2 regions of the Colwellia sp. PAMC 21821 genome follow, and region 1 is predicted to be linked to the other one. Evidence: riboswitches for the same ligand, from Rfam matches in the RefSeq annotation. Region 1 holds a riboswitch; the other holds the start of a gene.

Region 1 (8,216 bases):
CCTGCGCCTTCAAATAAAGCGATTAAAACTGTTGCTTGGTGCAGCGGTGGTGGTCAAGGCTATATTGAATTGGCCGCAGAGCAAGGCATAGACGCTTTTATTAGTGGTGAAGTGTCTGAGCAAACGACTCATGTCGCGCGCGAAATGGATATTCATTTCTATTGTGCTGGTCATCATGCTACCGAGCGTTACGGTGCTAAAGCACTCGCTGAGCATTTTAATCAACACTTGCCAGTTGACGCTAAATTTATTGATATTGATAACCCTGCGTAAGTTCAGGGTTATTTTCTTATTATGAAAAAAAGCAAGGTACATGCACTTTTAATGATGCCATTTGAGGGGGAACTAGCGCAAACTTCACTGTTTAAGTCTGCAGTTAGCTTTTAAACCATTGCACGATCCGACCCAATGTTTCGTGCCAAGCGGTACTAGTTTGTTGCAATTTTTTTGCACTCGGTAAGTAATACTGCCATGGAGTAAGTCCGTTTTTCTTCACCCAGGGACTTGCCGGTGCGGGGATCGCATTGATACCGTATTTTTCAAAATAGGCCATGGCTCTAGGTAAATGGTTAGCGCTAGTGACTAAAACTACATTTCTATTGAGCACTCGTGGTGCGATGAGTTGTGCTTCCTCCTCGGTATCTTGCGGGTAGTTTTCAGTGATAATCCTATGTGCGGGTACACCTAATAACACAGCTGCTTGCTTAACCTTTTGCGCATTTGAGCTAACATCACCACCTGAAAACCCTGAGGTTATTATTTGCGCTTCTGGGTGTAATCGATAGATACGGATAGCTTCAACTAACCTTTCTAGCGAACTGGATTTTAACTGACTTGTCGCTGGTAAGCCCTCAACTGTAGTGTGAACACCGCCTAAAATAATAATATAATCTACAGGCTTATCGCTGCGGGTAAAGGCTGGATAGTTATCTTCTAATGGTGCCATTAAGGCGTCTGAAATAGGTGGTAGGGTAGTTATTATTAATAAAGCGGTTGCCGTTAACAATGCAACAAAACTGAATTTTGGCTTAATACGATAAAATAAAATAGCGATAACTAACAGGAAAACGATAACGCTGAGTGGCATTATCATTAAGCTGATAATTTTTTTTAGTAAAAATAAATCCATATTAAAATTCCAAATAGGTGAATTATTTCAAGCTATTGAAGCATAACAAGTAAGTAACTTTTTAGCAGCAGCTAATTTTGTCGTAAATTAATTTGTTTGGACGTCTAAAAGTCTGTTGATATTTATATTTAGATAGGGTTAAATAACGACGCTGAAAATTAGAAATTATTTTCCATTAACTTCTGAGTATTTTTCATTATGTACTTACAAGTTTTATGATAATTTTCGCACCAGAAGAGGCGCAATTGCCAGGTAAGTAACATGAGGAGCCCATCCTTTGATTGTTACTAAGGGGGACAATTGCCGAGAATGTTGATAGTGGGACTTATCACATTCGGTCGCTAAGGCTGAATCCTTAGGGCTGTCACCGCTAAAAATACGTTTTTAGCATAGGGTGGAGAGCTTCTGGCTGAATAGTACCGTCTGAATAATTGATTATTCTAATCTTATTCGCTCTACGCTCAGTCATGCTCTTCCTTGTATTTATTTGCCTGTATAATTTACTGTACTTTACTAAATATCACTCAGTAAACAGGCTTTTAGGAAGATTTTTTATGTTAAACTGTTATTTTCTGCCGTTAGAAACGGGTGTTAATACCATCGAAACTTTATGCCATTGTATAGCTGTTAACGTTCTGCCAACAACACGCTTGGAGAACTTACATGTCTGTTAACGTTAAACAAGTTAATACCAACAATATTACCGTTGCAAAATTTGGCGGCACCAGTGTTGCTGATTATCAAGCCATGCTGCGTTGCGCGGATATTATCAAAAAAAATACCACTAACCGCTTAGTCGTAGTATCAGCAAGTGCGGGGGTAACTAATCATTTAGTACGCTTAAGTCAAGCTGATGTTAGTACCACGGAACGTGAACAAATAATGACTAATATCGCAGATATTCAATTTGCGATAACTGAAAACTTTACCCACCAAGAAAGTATTAATAATGAAATATCAGCATTATTAACTTCATTACGCGGTTTTGCGGAGCAACAAGCACAGCAACATACCACGAAAAACGGTGATGAAATTTTAAGTTTTGGCGAACAATTCAGTTCACGTATTTTTGCTCAAGTATTACAATCTGTTGGTGTTAATGGTCATTACTTTGATGCTCGACAAGTTATGAAAACCGATAATTTGTATGGCAAAGCCCAAGTTGATTTAACCCAAATAGCCGCTAATGCTAAAACATTCCTGCTACCTTTGCTTACTGAGCAAGTTATCGTGACACAAGGTTTTATTGGTAGCGATCAACAAGGTAACACGACAACACTGGGTCGAGGTGGTTCTGATTATAGTGCAGCATTGCTAGCAGAAGCTATTGAAGCCAGTAATTTAAGTATTTGGACTGATGTAGTGGGCATTTTCACTACTGATCCTCGTATTACTGATCAAGCGCGTTCGATTAATGAAATAAGCTTTGGTGAAGCGGCAGAAATGGCAACATTTGGCGCTAAAATTCTTCACCCGGCAACACTTATACCCGCCATGCGCCAAGATATCCCTGTATTTGTTGGTTCAAGTAAAGAACCTGATGCGGGCGGTACAAGAATACAGCGCGAGGTTGAATCTAATCCGACCTATCGTTCAATTGCGCTGCGTCGAGAGCAAACTCTGGTAACCGTTAAAAGCCCGCAAATGCTTCACGCCAGTGGCTTTTTAGCAAAAGTTTTTACTGTATTAGCTAAGCATCAACTCAGTGTTGATTTAATCACGACCAGTGAAATCAGTGTTGCGATGACCTTTGATAACCCACATGGTTCAACACAAGCCTTGCTCACTAAAGCGGTTGTAGAAGAGTTAGAGCAACTTTGTGAAGTCAGCGTTGAACATGGTTTGAGTTTAATTGCGGTGATCGGTAATAAAATTCATGGCACTAAAGGGGTTGGTAGCAGCATTTTTGATAAAGTGAATGATTTCAATATTCGCATGATTTGTCATGGTGCGAGTAATCACAACCTTTGCTTCTTGGTACCAGAAGCTGATGCTAACCAAGTCGTTGAACGATTACACGCGACTTTATTTTCTGGTTAAGCTCGATGTAGACAGAAATACTGTTGAATTTTGTTAAACCTGAACAGATAAATTGAGAGACTAAAAAGGGACATTTATTTGTCCCTTTTTGCTTTTAAAATAATATTAACTACATTGAGTCAGACATTTTATTCATAGGCTAATGGGTCAGTCACATTATTGTCAGCAAAAGCTTCTAAGCGTTCCTGACATGCACCACATTTACCACAGGCTTTTTCGCGGCCATTGTAACAAGTCCACGTGTCATTGTAGCTCAAGCCCATGTTCAAACCATCAGTTAAAATATCTGATTTGCTGTTAGTTAAATACGGACTAAAAATTTCAACGGCTTCATAGTTAGCAATTTTACAAACGTCATTCATTTTCATGACAAATTCAGGACGGCAATCAGGGTAAATAGCATGGTCGCCAGAATGAGCACCGTAATAAACTTGTGAAGCTTTAACGGATACCGCATAACCTACAGCAAGTGACAGTAAAATCATATTTCGGTTTGGCACTACCGTTGATTTCATACTTTCGGCTTCGTAATGTCCTTCTGGAATATCGATGTCATCCGTTAAAGATGATCCGGCTAATAATTGGTTGATCGCAGATATATCAATAACCTTATGAGCAACATTCAATTGCTGACAAACTTTACTGGCACAGGCAATTTCTTTCACGTGTTTTTGGCCATAATCAAAGGTTAAAGCATAAACTTCTTTACCATCTTTTAAAGCACGGTGCAGTACAGTGAAAGAATCCATGCCACCGGAAAAAATTACTACGACTTTATTACTCATATTTGCTGGTCTCTTGGGGTATAATAAAAACTTGCGCATTCTACTCGAAATTATCTAAGCATTAAAGTAATGACCACACGTTATAAAATAAATGAATTGTTTGAAACTCTGCAAGGCGAAGGCTCTTTTACCGGCCAACCGTCAATTTTTCTTCGTTTACAAGGCTGTCCAGTGGGCTGTTCTTGGTGCGATACTAAGCATACTTGGGATATCCATCCTGAATTAGAGATCCCTAGCAAAACACTATTAGGTAAGTCAGAAGAGACCGAACAATGGTCGAATTTATCACTTGATGATATGGCTGCAATATTTAGTCAGCAGGGCTATAAAGCTAAACATATTGTGATCACCGGCGGTGAACCCTGCATGGTCGATTTAACCGAGTTGTGTTTATATTTTGAAGCACAGGGTTATAGTTGTCAGGTTGAAACTTCAGGTACTTTTGAAATTCGAGTCTCTGAGCAATGTTGGGTAACGGTTTCACCAAAAGTTAATATGCGTGGTGGTTACGAAATTTTAGCCAGTGCCATGCAACGTGCTAATGAAATTAAGCACCCAGTGGCAACTGAGCAACATATTGACGACTTAAAAGCATTATTGGCGGAGCATAAAGTAGCAGACAAGCAAATTTACTTACAACCGATCAGCCAAAAACAAAGGGCTACCGAACTTGCTATTGCCACGTGTATCGAAAATAACTGGCGCTTGTCAGTACAAGTTCACAAATACATTGGTATTGAATAGCGACTGACATAATAAGCGATCGATGTTTTAATCCATGCACGATCGTCTCTTCTGTAAATGTTACTTTGTCACTGGCAGCATAATAATCACCTCAACGCCTTGTTGATTTTGTTTATTTACTGCCTTTATTGTGCCGCTATGAAATTGACATATTAATCGCGCTATATACAAACCTAAACCTAAATGTGGTTGTTCATTATTGTGTTTCTTCCTGATGGATACCATAGAGTCAAATAGCTGCTCGCTCATTTCTTCAGGTAATAATTCACCGTTGTTGCTAATAACTAATGTGACCTGGTGATTCTGCTTTTCAACGCTGACTGCAATATTTTCATCATCAGAAAACTCGACCGCATTGGCGATAACTTTATCTAATAACTGCGCTATATGCTCTGGTGAACCTAATACTTGTACTTTACCTATGGCTAATTCGCTAAACGAAAAGTTAATCTTCGGATAAATTAGTCGGTAACCTTGCATGCAACCGTTGAACACCTGACCTAAATCGAACAAACACTTATCGGTATTTTCTAACATTTGCTCAATGCGAGTTGCTTCATTCATATTGGTTAAGATTAAACTTAAGCGCTCAATACCATGTTGAGCACGCACTAAATAGGGATTTTCAATCGCTGAATTTTGTTCATTATCACCATTTTCTCGTGTTGTTGTATTGATACTTTGTTGCTGCATGGCTAAGGTTTCTAGGGATGTGCGCACAACAGCAATTGGCGTGCGCAATTCATGAGATAACCGAGAAGACATATTTTCTAAATAGTGATTATATTGTCCGAGTCGATTAACAGCGGTCGAGAAACTCCGCGATAAATCGCCAATCTCGTCATTGGTGGTCGAGGTATCAACATTGCCGTTAATGCGGCCGTGTTCATCGATAGCCATTTCGGCTTGATTGCTTAAGGTTCTGATCCGGTTTGAAATCCGCGAAGCAAACAAGAAAAAGGCTAAAGCGCCTATTAACATAATGGCTAAAATAGAACTGAAAAGCTTTTCTAATGCCTGATTTCTTAATGTACGAATGCCATTCGTCGTTTCTTCTACAATTACCGCGCCTTTAACACTTTCATCGATAAATATGGGGTAGGCGGCCGATAGCACTACCGCTTGTTGATCGGTACTTAAACGCCATTGCGACATGGGTTCACCAGCTAAAGCACTTTCGATATGTTTGCCGGTGAGGTTTTCTGAATCATAAAGTTGATCGATAAAGTTACTCGGTGGCTGAGTGAGAATTTTTTCATATAATGGCTTAAGTATTTTACTTTCAAAAGCAAACCAAGCCGATATTAGAACATTTTCATCTGCATTATCGATACGTTCATTATTGAGATTAACGCGCTTATTCCACACACCGCTGGCTTTTTTTATGTTCCCAGTTGTGGCTAAAACACGGTGATGTTGGTCAACAACCCATATGCTGGAGTTGGTGTAGCTCATTCCTTTTACAATGCGTTCAATTTCAGGCGAGGGCACTAAAATAGTACCTAACGTTTCGGCAGAGCTTGGATCGGCCGAGCCAAGTGATGCTTCAATTACACCTAACGGGCTGTCTACATCATGAACGGCAAAGGCAATGTTATCGTTAAATTCAGTTAACGGCACACGTACCTCGACGTTATAACCTTGCTGAGTATCGCGCCAATGTCCTTGAATTTGTCTTGCCGGTACCGGAATATCATCTTGAATATCAGTGATACGGTATGCGTCTATCCAACCGGTGGTTTTATTGCTAATAATAAAGCGACTAAATACGCCTTGTGGATTGATAAAGGCGAGCTCTAAATGATCATTATTGGTGATACTGCGGGCATTGATGTCACGATAAATGACTTTGTCGTCTATAACAGCAAAGTATAAATATAAATATTTACCGTAAGTGCCTACAGCAGCGGTAAAGTTTATTGAAAGCTTCTCTGGTGTTAATTGGCTATAAAGTTGGTTATTTTGTTGATAAAAGTGCGCTTTATTGGCAAAGTCGGGCCAGTCTTGATTCAATCCATCGAGCTGGATCGGCGCTGACAAACCATAACTATATAAGTCTTTGCCTTTTTCAACACTGGGTAAAAAACTGGCTTGGTTGTTAAATAGATTAGCCCGTTCATGCATAGCGGTAGCTAGTGCTCTTGCTGTGCCGATAATAGTTTGCTCTTGGCCATATCGTAGGTATTTTTCCATTTCCCAAACATATTGATAGCCAAACCAAGGAATGGTAAATAGAAAGCTTGATAATAATAGCAGCTTACTTCTTAGGCCAAAACGCCATTTCATTGCCATAATTGCTTAGTTACCTGTAGCTTCTACTGGGCTTTGGTTCCAGCGATAGCCCATGCCATAAACTGTTTCAATACAATTAAAGTCGTTATCGATATGAGTGAATTTTTTACGTATTCGTTTGATATGTGAGGTAATGGTTGAGTCATCAACGTAAATTTTCGAGTCTTGCATCAACTGACTGCGGTTCTTTACATGTCCTGGGTGTTTCGCTAAGGCGTATAGCATCCAAAACTCGGTAATGGTTAACTCTACATGCTGACTTTGCCATTGTATGGTCATACGCTGACTATCTACCGTTAATGGCCCAATAGTTAACATGTGATCCGCTTGTTGTGGTTTACCTAAAGCGTCTTGGCGGCGAAAAAGCGCAGCAATACGTGCAGACAGGTGCGGTAAACTAATATCTTTAGTGAGGTAATCGTCAGCGCCGATACGCAATCCCGAAACCGTGTCTACATCACTGTCACGTGCGGTTAAAAAAATAATGGGTAAGGTTGTCGATTTCGAGCGCAGCCATTGGCATAACTCGAACCCAGCATCGTATTCGTGCTCAAGGCCAATATCTAAAATGGCTAAATTAGGTAAGCGTAAATTAAACGCATCCATCGCGCTATTTTTATTAGCATAGGTTTGTACTTGATAACCTTGCAGGCGCAGTACATCTGCGTAGTTTTCTCTGATGGCGGCATCATCTTCAACAATAGCGATACGTTTCGACATGGTGATTGCTTATCCCTTTATATGCAAGTACGTAATATTTACGTGAATATCTGCGTTAAATAATATCGAATAAACCCCATCGATGCTGCTAATTGTTGTAATTGCCATAATCTTGCCACATTTGCTCAGTGAATTGCCATATTTGCGTCCTTTAGTCGTCGTTTTTCTACGGTTTAATAACATCATCAAAAACAAAGCAGCTAATTAGGTCATTAGTTAGCCGCTATTTATTTATCACACTATTTATAACACTATTGATGAGAGACACTAATATGAAAAACCAATTAACTACAGCACACTTAACTACGACAGAAGTAAACACAGATAATAAAGCACGCGCAGTTGAATCTGGCATAGCAAAAACATTGATTAATGTCGCGTTAATTTCTGCATTAACGGTAAGCCCAGTCTTTGCCAGTTCATATGAAAAAACACAACAAGCGCAGGCAGAGCAAGAAAGTTCTGCACAATTGAAAGAAGAAATTGGTTTTGGTACCGGTATGGTT
Region 2 (8,216 bases), 1.9 Mb from region 1:
TACAGGACGAGTGCCCGGCACAACTACAGCATTTTCAGGTATATCAGCACCTTTTGCTAATATGACATTATTGACACAGTCATAAACCGGTACCGACGCTGATAGCGAAACACCTGGCGCTAAAACTGCACCTTTCTTCACTACAATTCCTTCAACAATAATAACGCCAGCACTTAAAAATGCATTATCTTCAATAATCACTGGGCTAGCACCAATAGGCTCAAGTACACCGCCTATTTGTACGGCAGCAGAAACATGTACATTTTTGCCAATTTGTGCACACGAGCCAATCAATGCATGGCTATCAATCATAGTTCCGCTATCAACAAAGGCGCCAACATTTATGTAGGCCGGTGGCATAATAATAACGCCCGGCGCTACGTAAGCACCTCGGCGAACAGATGAACCACCCGGTACCATTCTGACTTTATCGGCAACGGTAAATTCACGTGCAGGTAAATTATGCTTATCAACGAAACCACGATAAGCACCATCAAATTCGATATTTTCTCCCGCTTTAAATGCCGCTAGAATTGCTTGCTTTACTTCGGTATTAACTTGCCAAGTACCATCGCTATTTTGTTGTGCTGCTCGAGTTTTACCGGTTTCTAAATCTGTTAATGTTTGCTGCCATGTCATGAGTTTATGTCTCGTAAGTTAGTTGTAGTTACAGAGTGATAATTTTCAGCACTAAGCGTGCTAGTTGAAGCATAATGTTGAGCTAAAGGATTGTTACTATTATTTTCTAGCCATTGCTGAATTTGTCGATGGGTATCTTGTAAACCGTGTTGCGCTGAAATTTCTTCTTGGCATAACGGTAAACGAAGCTTCGCAGAACTAATGATGTTAAGTTCAGCCATTAAAACTTTTACCGGTATTGGGTTGGCCACTTGAAATAATGCCGTTATAGCCTTATGCCAGAGCGGAAAAAGGCTTTCATTTTGATGAGCTAAAGCCATAGCGACATATTGCCTAGTTGCCTCAGGCCAAACGTTTGAGCTAACAGACACTAGACCTTTCACGCCGGCGCCGGCAAGATAAGGCATCATGGCATCTTCACCACTATACAAATCAACGCTTGGACAATGCTCTTTGTAGGCTAGGAGTTTATTGAGATCGCCACTGGCTTCTTTTAGCGCCCAACAATTTTTATGGTTTTGCACTTGTTGCAAGGCTGTAATAGTAATTTCAACGCTACTGCGCGAAGGAACGTTATAAAGCATGCAAGGAAAGTTTGCGGCATCAAGTAGGCTTTTAAACCATAGCGTTTGCCCAACTGGGCCTGGCTTGGCATAAATGGGGCTAGCGAGTAAATAAGCATTTATCGGCAGTTGATTGCATTGTTCAATCCAGGCAAGTTGCTCGTTAAGGTTATATCCGCCAACCGCAACCATTAATGGCACCTGCAAAGTCATAGCGCAAACGTATTTTACAATACTTAAATGCTCTTGCGCGGTCAGTGCTAAGCCTTCACCTGTGCTTCCCAATAATAAAATGCCATTGTGAGCAGCGTTTTGTTGTAAAACTAGATTACGCAAACTGACATAGTCAATTTCGTCATTGGCAAATAATGGCGTGATCAATGCGGTCCAGACCAATGGTCGATCTGTGATTAACTGATTATCTATCGATTTTTTTTGATTCATTTCTCTCGAACTCTTGTCGTTCGGAGAACTTTTAGGCGCTTGTAGAGGCAAAATTTCAAGGACGAAACTTGGCCTTTACAAAGGCCAGAAGCTCTCCACCTAATAGGTGACAGTTGCAAGGATTCAACCTAATACCAGTCGGACTCAACTATTGATCCGCTTGGCATAATGCTTAATCGACGTTTAACAACGACTAAGCTAAAACAACCGGCAATTGTATTATCAAATTTACAATTACCTCGGCGTTAAACCCCCTCATTATTGCTCAATAGAGTTTGATCTCTTCACAATAACTACCTGGTTAACGCTCCTCTTCTGGCCCTATATTAGTGGTAATTAATTTTTTACGATTAATTTCACTGGAATAAGGGACTGCAATATTAAAACATTTAAATATAAGCACAGTCAATAGACGTCTATACGTATATTGACAATTCCTATTAACCCACTGTTCTAAATATATTTATTTCTTTTTCTAATGCAAAAATACGATCTTGACCCCAATAACTGTTTCCGCCATAACTAAAACAAGGTACACCCCACAAGTTTAACTTGCTCAGTTCAACTTGATTGATATCTGCCCATTGTTGCCAGTCATGTTGTTCCTGATAAATTGTCGCTTCATCAACATCTAGAGCTAACTTGCTAAGTATAGTCTCTACATTTTTTGGATTCGCCAAGTCAATACCATCAACATAAATGGCTTGGAAGCAAGCCATTATATACTCAACAGCCTTCCCTTGCTGTTGCGCCCAAGCAAATAAACGATAGGCGTTAATAACCCCATCACCGAGAGGGTCAGTAAAGCCCTTAAACTCAATACCCAGTTTTTTAGCTTCACGTACAGCATCAAGATAGATGTATTTTTGCTTCATCATCGGAATCGACTCGCCGCGCATCAATAATGGCAATATCGGCCTGATGACTAACTCGATTTGTTGACGCTCAGCTAAATTCAAGGCTTGCACAAACCCCAAATAAGAATAAGGGCTGCGTAGTGATATATAGATCACCAAGGGCTCAGCCGCTACAGTAGCTGTCTTAGCGGTGTTTATATCAACTATTTTATGAGGAAAATGTTGTGGCGTAACAATGTTATTCAATTTAATTTTTTTTGGCGTAAAATCTTCAGTAACATCATCGAGTAAAGCAAATTTTTCTAACATACTTTCAAAATGATATAACCGATCAATGCCGACAAACCAACTACCAGCAAAAAAAATACTTGCCGGAGCATAATGACCTTTTGCTTTTAAACGGGTTTGATTTTTAACTTGATGGTTAATCGTTGGGGTAGAAGTTTGAAAGTGTTCGCGGTAATGATTGCCCCATGTATTTATAAATATTTGTTCCGCATTTTTAATGTTGTTCACCAGCAATTGCCAAGTCTGTTGGCCCGTTGTTAACGATGCAGAAGATGGCTCTGCGGTAATATTAACTAATTGATACTGTTCAGCCATTACATTTGCGTCTTTAATTGCCCATTGACGATATAGCTTTGGGCACATGGTCACACCGGGTAAAGTTCCCCAGATAAAAAGCACTTTAAAATCTAATCGATAATTTATGGCTAAGCGAGATAACATTTGCACTAACATAAAACTATGTGGGTCATTGAGTGACAGATAGACTTCTGCTTGAGCTTTTTTACCCAAAAGTTGCCCCATCAAAAAGTAGCGAAAAATCAATATTTTTGCTCTAAGTTGACTATGCAGCCATTTTATTTTTAGTCGCAATAACATTTTCTTAAAAATAGTTAATTCCCTGTGGACTAATGATGGCGAGATAATTTAATTCGCGTAGAATGCGCGCATTATGACATATTAATATCAGCTGTATAAATGAATTATCGTTAAGTGAGTTATTTCATCTATAGCTATTTTATTTAAAAAATTAACGGTAATTATTTAAACAAATAAGCTACTGTAAATTAGTAACATTTATCACAATCATAGGTATTTCCATGGCAATAAGTAACATTAACCAACTATTGATTCGCAATCTTGAGGCATTAACCGCAGCAAGACCTCTTTTGGTTAATATCGCAGACGACGGTTTTATTGCCCAATACTTAAGCCAACATAGCGCTGCTAACATTGACAGCTATCATACAAATTTTGCTGAATATACCCATTGTCAGCAACTTAAAAACGCTCGTTTACGTGCACATTTTGGCGTTGAGTATGTCGCTAAAAATAAACACGATATGGCTATCATTCATTTCCCAAAAAGTAAGGCTGAATTTAGCTTTACGTTAGCCATGCTGGCCGATTCAATGACAGATGATGCGACCATCGTTATTGTGGGTGAAAATAAAGGTGGCGTAAAGTCAGCCGATAAACTCGGGGCTGACTACCTAGCGTACTGCAACAAAGTTGATTCTGCCCGGCATTGTTTAATGTTTATTGGTGAGTTCAAGCCTGCCCTGCCTCGTTTTGAACTGGAAAAGTTCTATAAATATTACCCAATACAAGTACAAGAAAAAACCTTAAAAATTGCTGCATTACCCGGCGTGTTTAGTCAAAACGCATTAGATACCGGCACAGAGATTTTATTAGCCCACTTGCCTGATGTTATCAATGGCAAAGTTTTAGATTTCGGCTGTGGTGCTGGTGTTATCGCAGCATATATAGGGACGGTGCATCCACAAACTAAATTAACTTTAGTTGATGTCAGTGCTTTAGCATTGCACTCTGCGCGAACAACATTAAGCTTAAACCAGTTATCTGGGGAATATATATCCTCAAATAGTTTATCTGATGTTAAAGAGCGCTATGACTTTGTGATCTCTAATCCACCATTTCATCAAGGTGTAAAAACAAATTATGCCGCGACTGAGCAATTTTTAACTGAAATTAAGCAGAATTTAACGGCTAAAGCATGTGTTACCATTGTCGCGAATAGCTTTTTGAAATACTTACCCATAATGGAAAAGGCTATCGGTAAAACAAAAACGTTAGCAATTAAAAAAGGCTTTGCTGTTTATCAGTGTTATCTTAATAGTAAAAATTAAAAGTTTAACTATGACAAAATGATTGTTGAAATCCATAAGGTTTTCTACAATCATTTTATAGCCACAATCAATTGAGTTTAGAATTGTATGCCAACAACCCAGCCTATTTGGTCTATTCGTCGTATCTTCTTGATCTCGATCTTCAGTGCTTTCTCAATATTGTCTATATTGAGTCTCTCAATAATTACGCATCAATTTAACAAAAGTTACCATGACAGTGCCGCCGAACAAATAGAGCACTGGGCCAAGGTTTTGGCAGATGAGAGTTTACTCTATGTAGTTAATTCAGAACGAAAAGCACTCAATGATAGTTTTTTATTACCAAAACACATCCCCAATTTAAATCATATACATATCTATCAATTAGATAGAGAAACTGGGGATCTTAACCTTTTTTATAGCTACAAACGTAATATGCAACGTACGGCTATTTTGGAAAAACATTCCGAAATAGCGAACTTGCAAACACCTCAATTTAAAGAAAAATATCTTGAGTATATGCAGCCAATTAAAGTCAATAATGACATTATTGGTCATATTTATCTTCAGAGCAGTATTGAACATATAACCCATATTAGCGATACATTATTGATCACCAGTATCATCGTCTTTCTTATCGTATGCCTACTCGCCATTATCATTGCATTAAAACTTGAACGCTATATTTGTGCACCATTTACCATGTTAGCTAGCACCGTTCAACTCGCCGCACGACAAAGAAATTTTCAGCAACAATGTGAAGATATGCCATACCGTGAAGCCGATATTTTAGGCCGCAATATAAATATTTTATTTGCTCGAATGGAAAAACGTTTAGCACAATTAGATTCAGCGGAACAACAGAGTCTAGAGCACTCGCAAGAGTTAGAGACTAAAATCAACAAACGCACCGAGGCACTTAAAGAGTCAAACCAAGAGCTACTTTCTACTTTAGAGAAACTCCATCAATTTCAAAGCCAATTGGTTGAAAGTGAAAAAATGGCTTCGCTTGGAGATATGGTTGCAGGCGTTGCGCATGAAGTAAATACGCCGATAGGCCTTGGAGTAACAGCATCGACACTGTTAGCTGATAGATTAGATGAAATTAAAAGTGCTTTTGAGGATAAAACCTTAAAATCGAGTCAATTAAAAAAGTTTTTGCATGATAGTTCAGAAAACATAGCCATTATCTATCGTAATCTAAATCGCGCTGCTGACCTGATATCTAGCTTTAAAAAGGTTGCCGTCGACCAATCGAGTGAAGATATACGAACTTTTGACATTAAAGAACTTTTAAGGGAAGTTTTACTTACCTTAAGGCCTCAACTAAATAGTTTACCATACGTAATTAATATTGATTGCCCTGATGATTTAACCATTAAAAGTAAACCCGGTCCTATCAATCAAATTTTGATCAATTTAATTATGAATTCCATTATTCACGGTTTTGAAGGTAAAGATAAAGGTCAAATTTCAATTACGGTTATGTCGCTGAGCAACCAGCTAAATATACTATTTAAAGATGACGGTGTCGGAGTTGACGAGTCAATAAAGCATAAAGTTTTTGAGCCTTTTACTACCACAAAACGCGGCGAAGGTGGCAGTGGGTTAGGTATGCATTTAGTTTACAACCTTGTCACTCAAGCATTGGGTGGTTCAATAGTCTTAAGCAGTGAAATAGGTCATGGTGTCAATATTGAAATCAACTTTCCTGTTAGCTAGGTCTTCAATTTTCTACTAGTAATACGTTGAATTTAATTATATCGAAAGTAAAAAATCGTACCCTGCTAAGGGCTTCATAGGCTATGAAAAGTTCACGTTCAAATAGCCCCTAGGGTATTAAGTCGCTTTGGCTAAATGGCGATAAATGCAGTAATTACCTTTCTATTTATTGTTTTTTTACTAGAGCTTCTATAACATTAGCCGATATTTAATACCTTGATATAGTCTATAATGACAAAATATTGAATATCGCTTCTTAATATAAAAAATACAAATCGGATTAATAATTTTAAATAATTAACTTTCACAGGACTGGATATTTAACATGCAAAAACCGCATATATTAATCGTAGAAGACGAAGACGTTACACGCTTTAATCTACGAAATCTATTTGAAGCAGAAGGCTATTTGGTGGCAGAAGCAATAGACGGTGACAGCATGGAGCGCGCACTTAAAAATAACCAAATTAACTTAGTTATTATGGATATTAATTTACCCGGTAAAAACGGTTTATTATTAGCACGAGAATTAACCCGTAATAAAGACTTAGGCCTAATTTTCCTCACCGGTCGCGATAGTGACATTGACAAAATTCTTGGCTTAGAAATTGGCGCTGACGATTATTTAACTAAACCGTTTAATCCACGTGAACTAACCATCAGGGCTCGTAATATATTAAATCGTATGACACCAAGTCATTCTGAAACACGCCAAGATATTATAAGCTTTAACCAATGGTCACTCGATGGTAACTCACGAAAAATGACCACTCCAGACGGTAGAGAAATTTCAATTCCACGTGGTGAATATCGAGCTCTGCGTTTACTTATCGAAAATGTTGGACAAATCGTTACGCGTCAGCAATTAATCAAAGAAATGACCGGACGAGATTTGCGTACTAACGATCGAACAGTCGATGTCACTATTCGACGTCTACGTAAACATTTTGAGTCAGTTGAAAGCTCACCAGAATTGATCAACACCATTCACGGTGAAGGATATAGATTTATTGGTCAGATAGATTAGAAGATTATAAGCAGGGAGAATGATTTACCTGCTCAATCGCTAGTTAAGGCTTATTGTTCTTCGATCCACTGCCCAAAAGCAGCAATTCCCTGTTGGTTTAACAAGCTCAGTGCTTTTAAATGCTGAGTTTTTGTTTGGCTATCTTCTGTCGACTTCTCTAGTAATATAAGTTTCTGATGTACTTGGCTTAAGCCTGCACTCGCCGCCGACCCTTTCATTTTATGACACTGCTCTTGCCATGCTTTTTGATCCGTTTCAACTACGGCGCGATTAATGGCGGTTAAATTCAATTCTGACTGCTGAATATATAGATCCAACATTTGTTGAATCACCACTATGTCTAATGCTTCTAAATAACCATTAATCAACGTTAAGTCTATGTGATGGTGTTGAGCTAGTGTCATGAAGTCTCCTTTGCGACAATAATTTGATGCTACGTCTATTTAAAACTTAAGTCCTAAATAACAACTAATTTAAGCCCCGTTTATAACAGATATTAAATACAACTACCATATTCTAGAACAATCTCAACATCGCTATTACAAATATTGCTTTTAGTGGGTATTTCGTTCAAAATAGCCGCCTTTTCAGGGTCACTGCATTATATTCCACTTTCTAAAGTCTTTGTGGGAACTATCGCTATTTTTTCGATAGTAATGCTGATTATAATTTTACTAATTACTGAAGTTATCAAAGATAGCCCTTTAGTTAGTGCACAGCGAATAGCGGAGTCAAAATGCCAACATTAATGCCTGATATAGCAAATCACACCACAGCACAAACTGAGGGGACTTTGGATTGGGTCGGCATGAGCAATATAGAAATGCCT

The links. Region 1 has a riboswitch for lysine ahead of lysC (lysine-sensitive aspartokinase 3). Riboswitches for the same ligand answer to the same signal wherever they lie in the genome.
Region 2: linked by a shared signal. The riboswitch ahead of dapA (4-hydroxy-tetrahydrodipicolinate synthase) and the one ahead of lysC (lysine-sensitive aspartokinase 3) in region 1 are both predicted to bind lysine.

Annotation. Positions count from the first base shown of each region.
Region 1 is NZ_CP014943.1:4,541,088-4,549,303, reverse strand. Features, by position in the region: gene A3Q33_RS18990 (Nif3-like dinuclear metal center hexameric protein) at 1-273, shown strand, start outside; gene A3Q33_RS18985 (ElyC/SanA/YdcF family protein) at 377-1,129, opposite strand; lysine riboswitch at 1,356-1,542, shown strand; gene lysC (lysine-sensitive aspartokinase 3) at 1,793-3,169, shown strand; gene queC (7-cyano-7-deazaguanine synthase QueC) at 3,298-3,954, opposite strand; gene queE (7-carboxy-7-deazaguanine synthase QueE) at 4,024-4,698, shown strand; gene pdsS (proteobacterial dedicated sortase system histidine kinase) at 4,759-6,990, opposite strand; gene pdsR (proteobacterial dedicated sortase system response regulator) at 6,997-7,710, opposite strand; gene pdsO (sortase-associated OmpA-like protein PdsO) at 7,983-8,216, shown strand, end outside.
Region 2 is NZ_CP014943.1:1,548,582-1,556,797, forward strand. Features, by position in the region: gene A3Q33_RS06550 (2,3,4,5-tetrahydropyridine-2,6-dicarboxylate N-succinyltransferase) at 1-639, opposite strand, end outside; gene dapA (4-hydroxy-tetrahydrodipicolinate synthase) at 636-1,646, opposite strand; lysine riboswitch at 1,727-1,969, opposite strand; gene A3Q33_RS06560 (DsbA family protein) at 2,087-3,382, opposite strand; gene A3Q33_RS06565 (methyltransferase) at 3,610-4,659, shown strand; gene A3Q33_RS06570 (sensor histidine kinase) at 4,747-6,360, shown strand; gene arcA (two-component system response regulator ArcA) at 6,686-7,387, shown strand; gene A3Q33_RS06580 (Hpt domain-containing protein) at 7,438-7,791, opposite strand; gene folE2 (GTP cyclohydrolase FolE2) at 8,124-8,216, shown strand, end outside.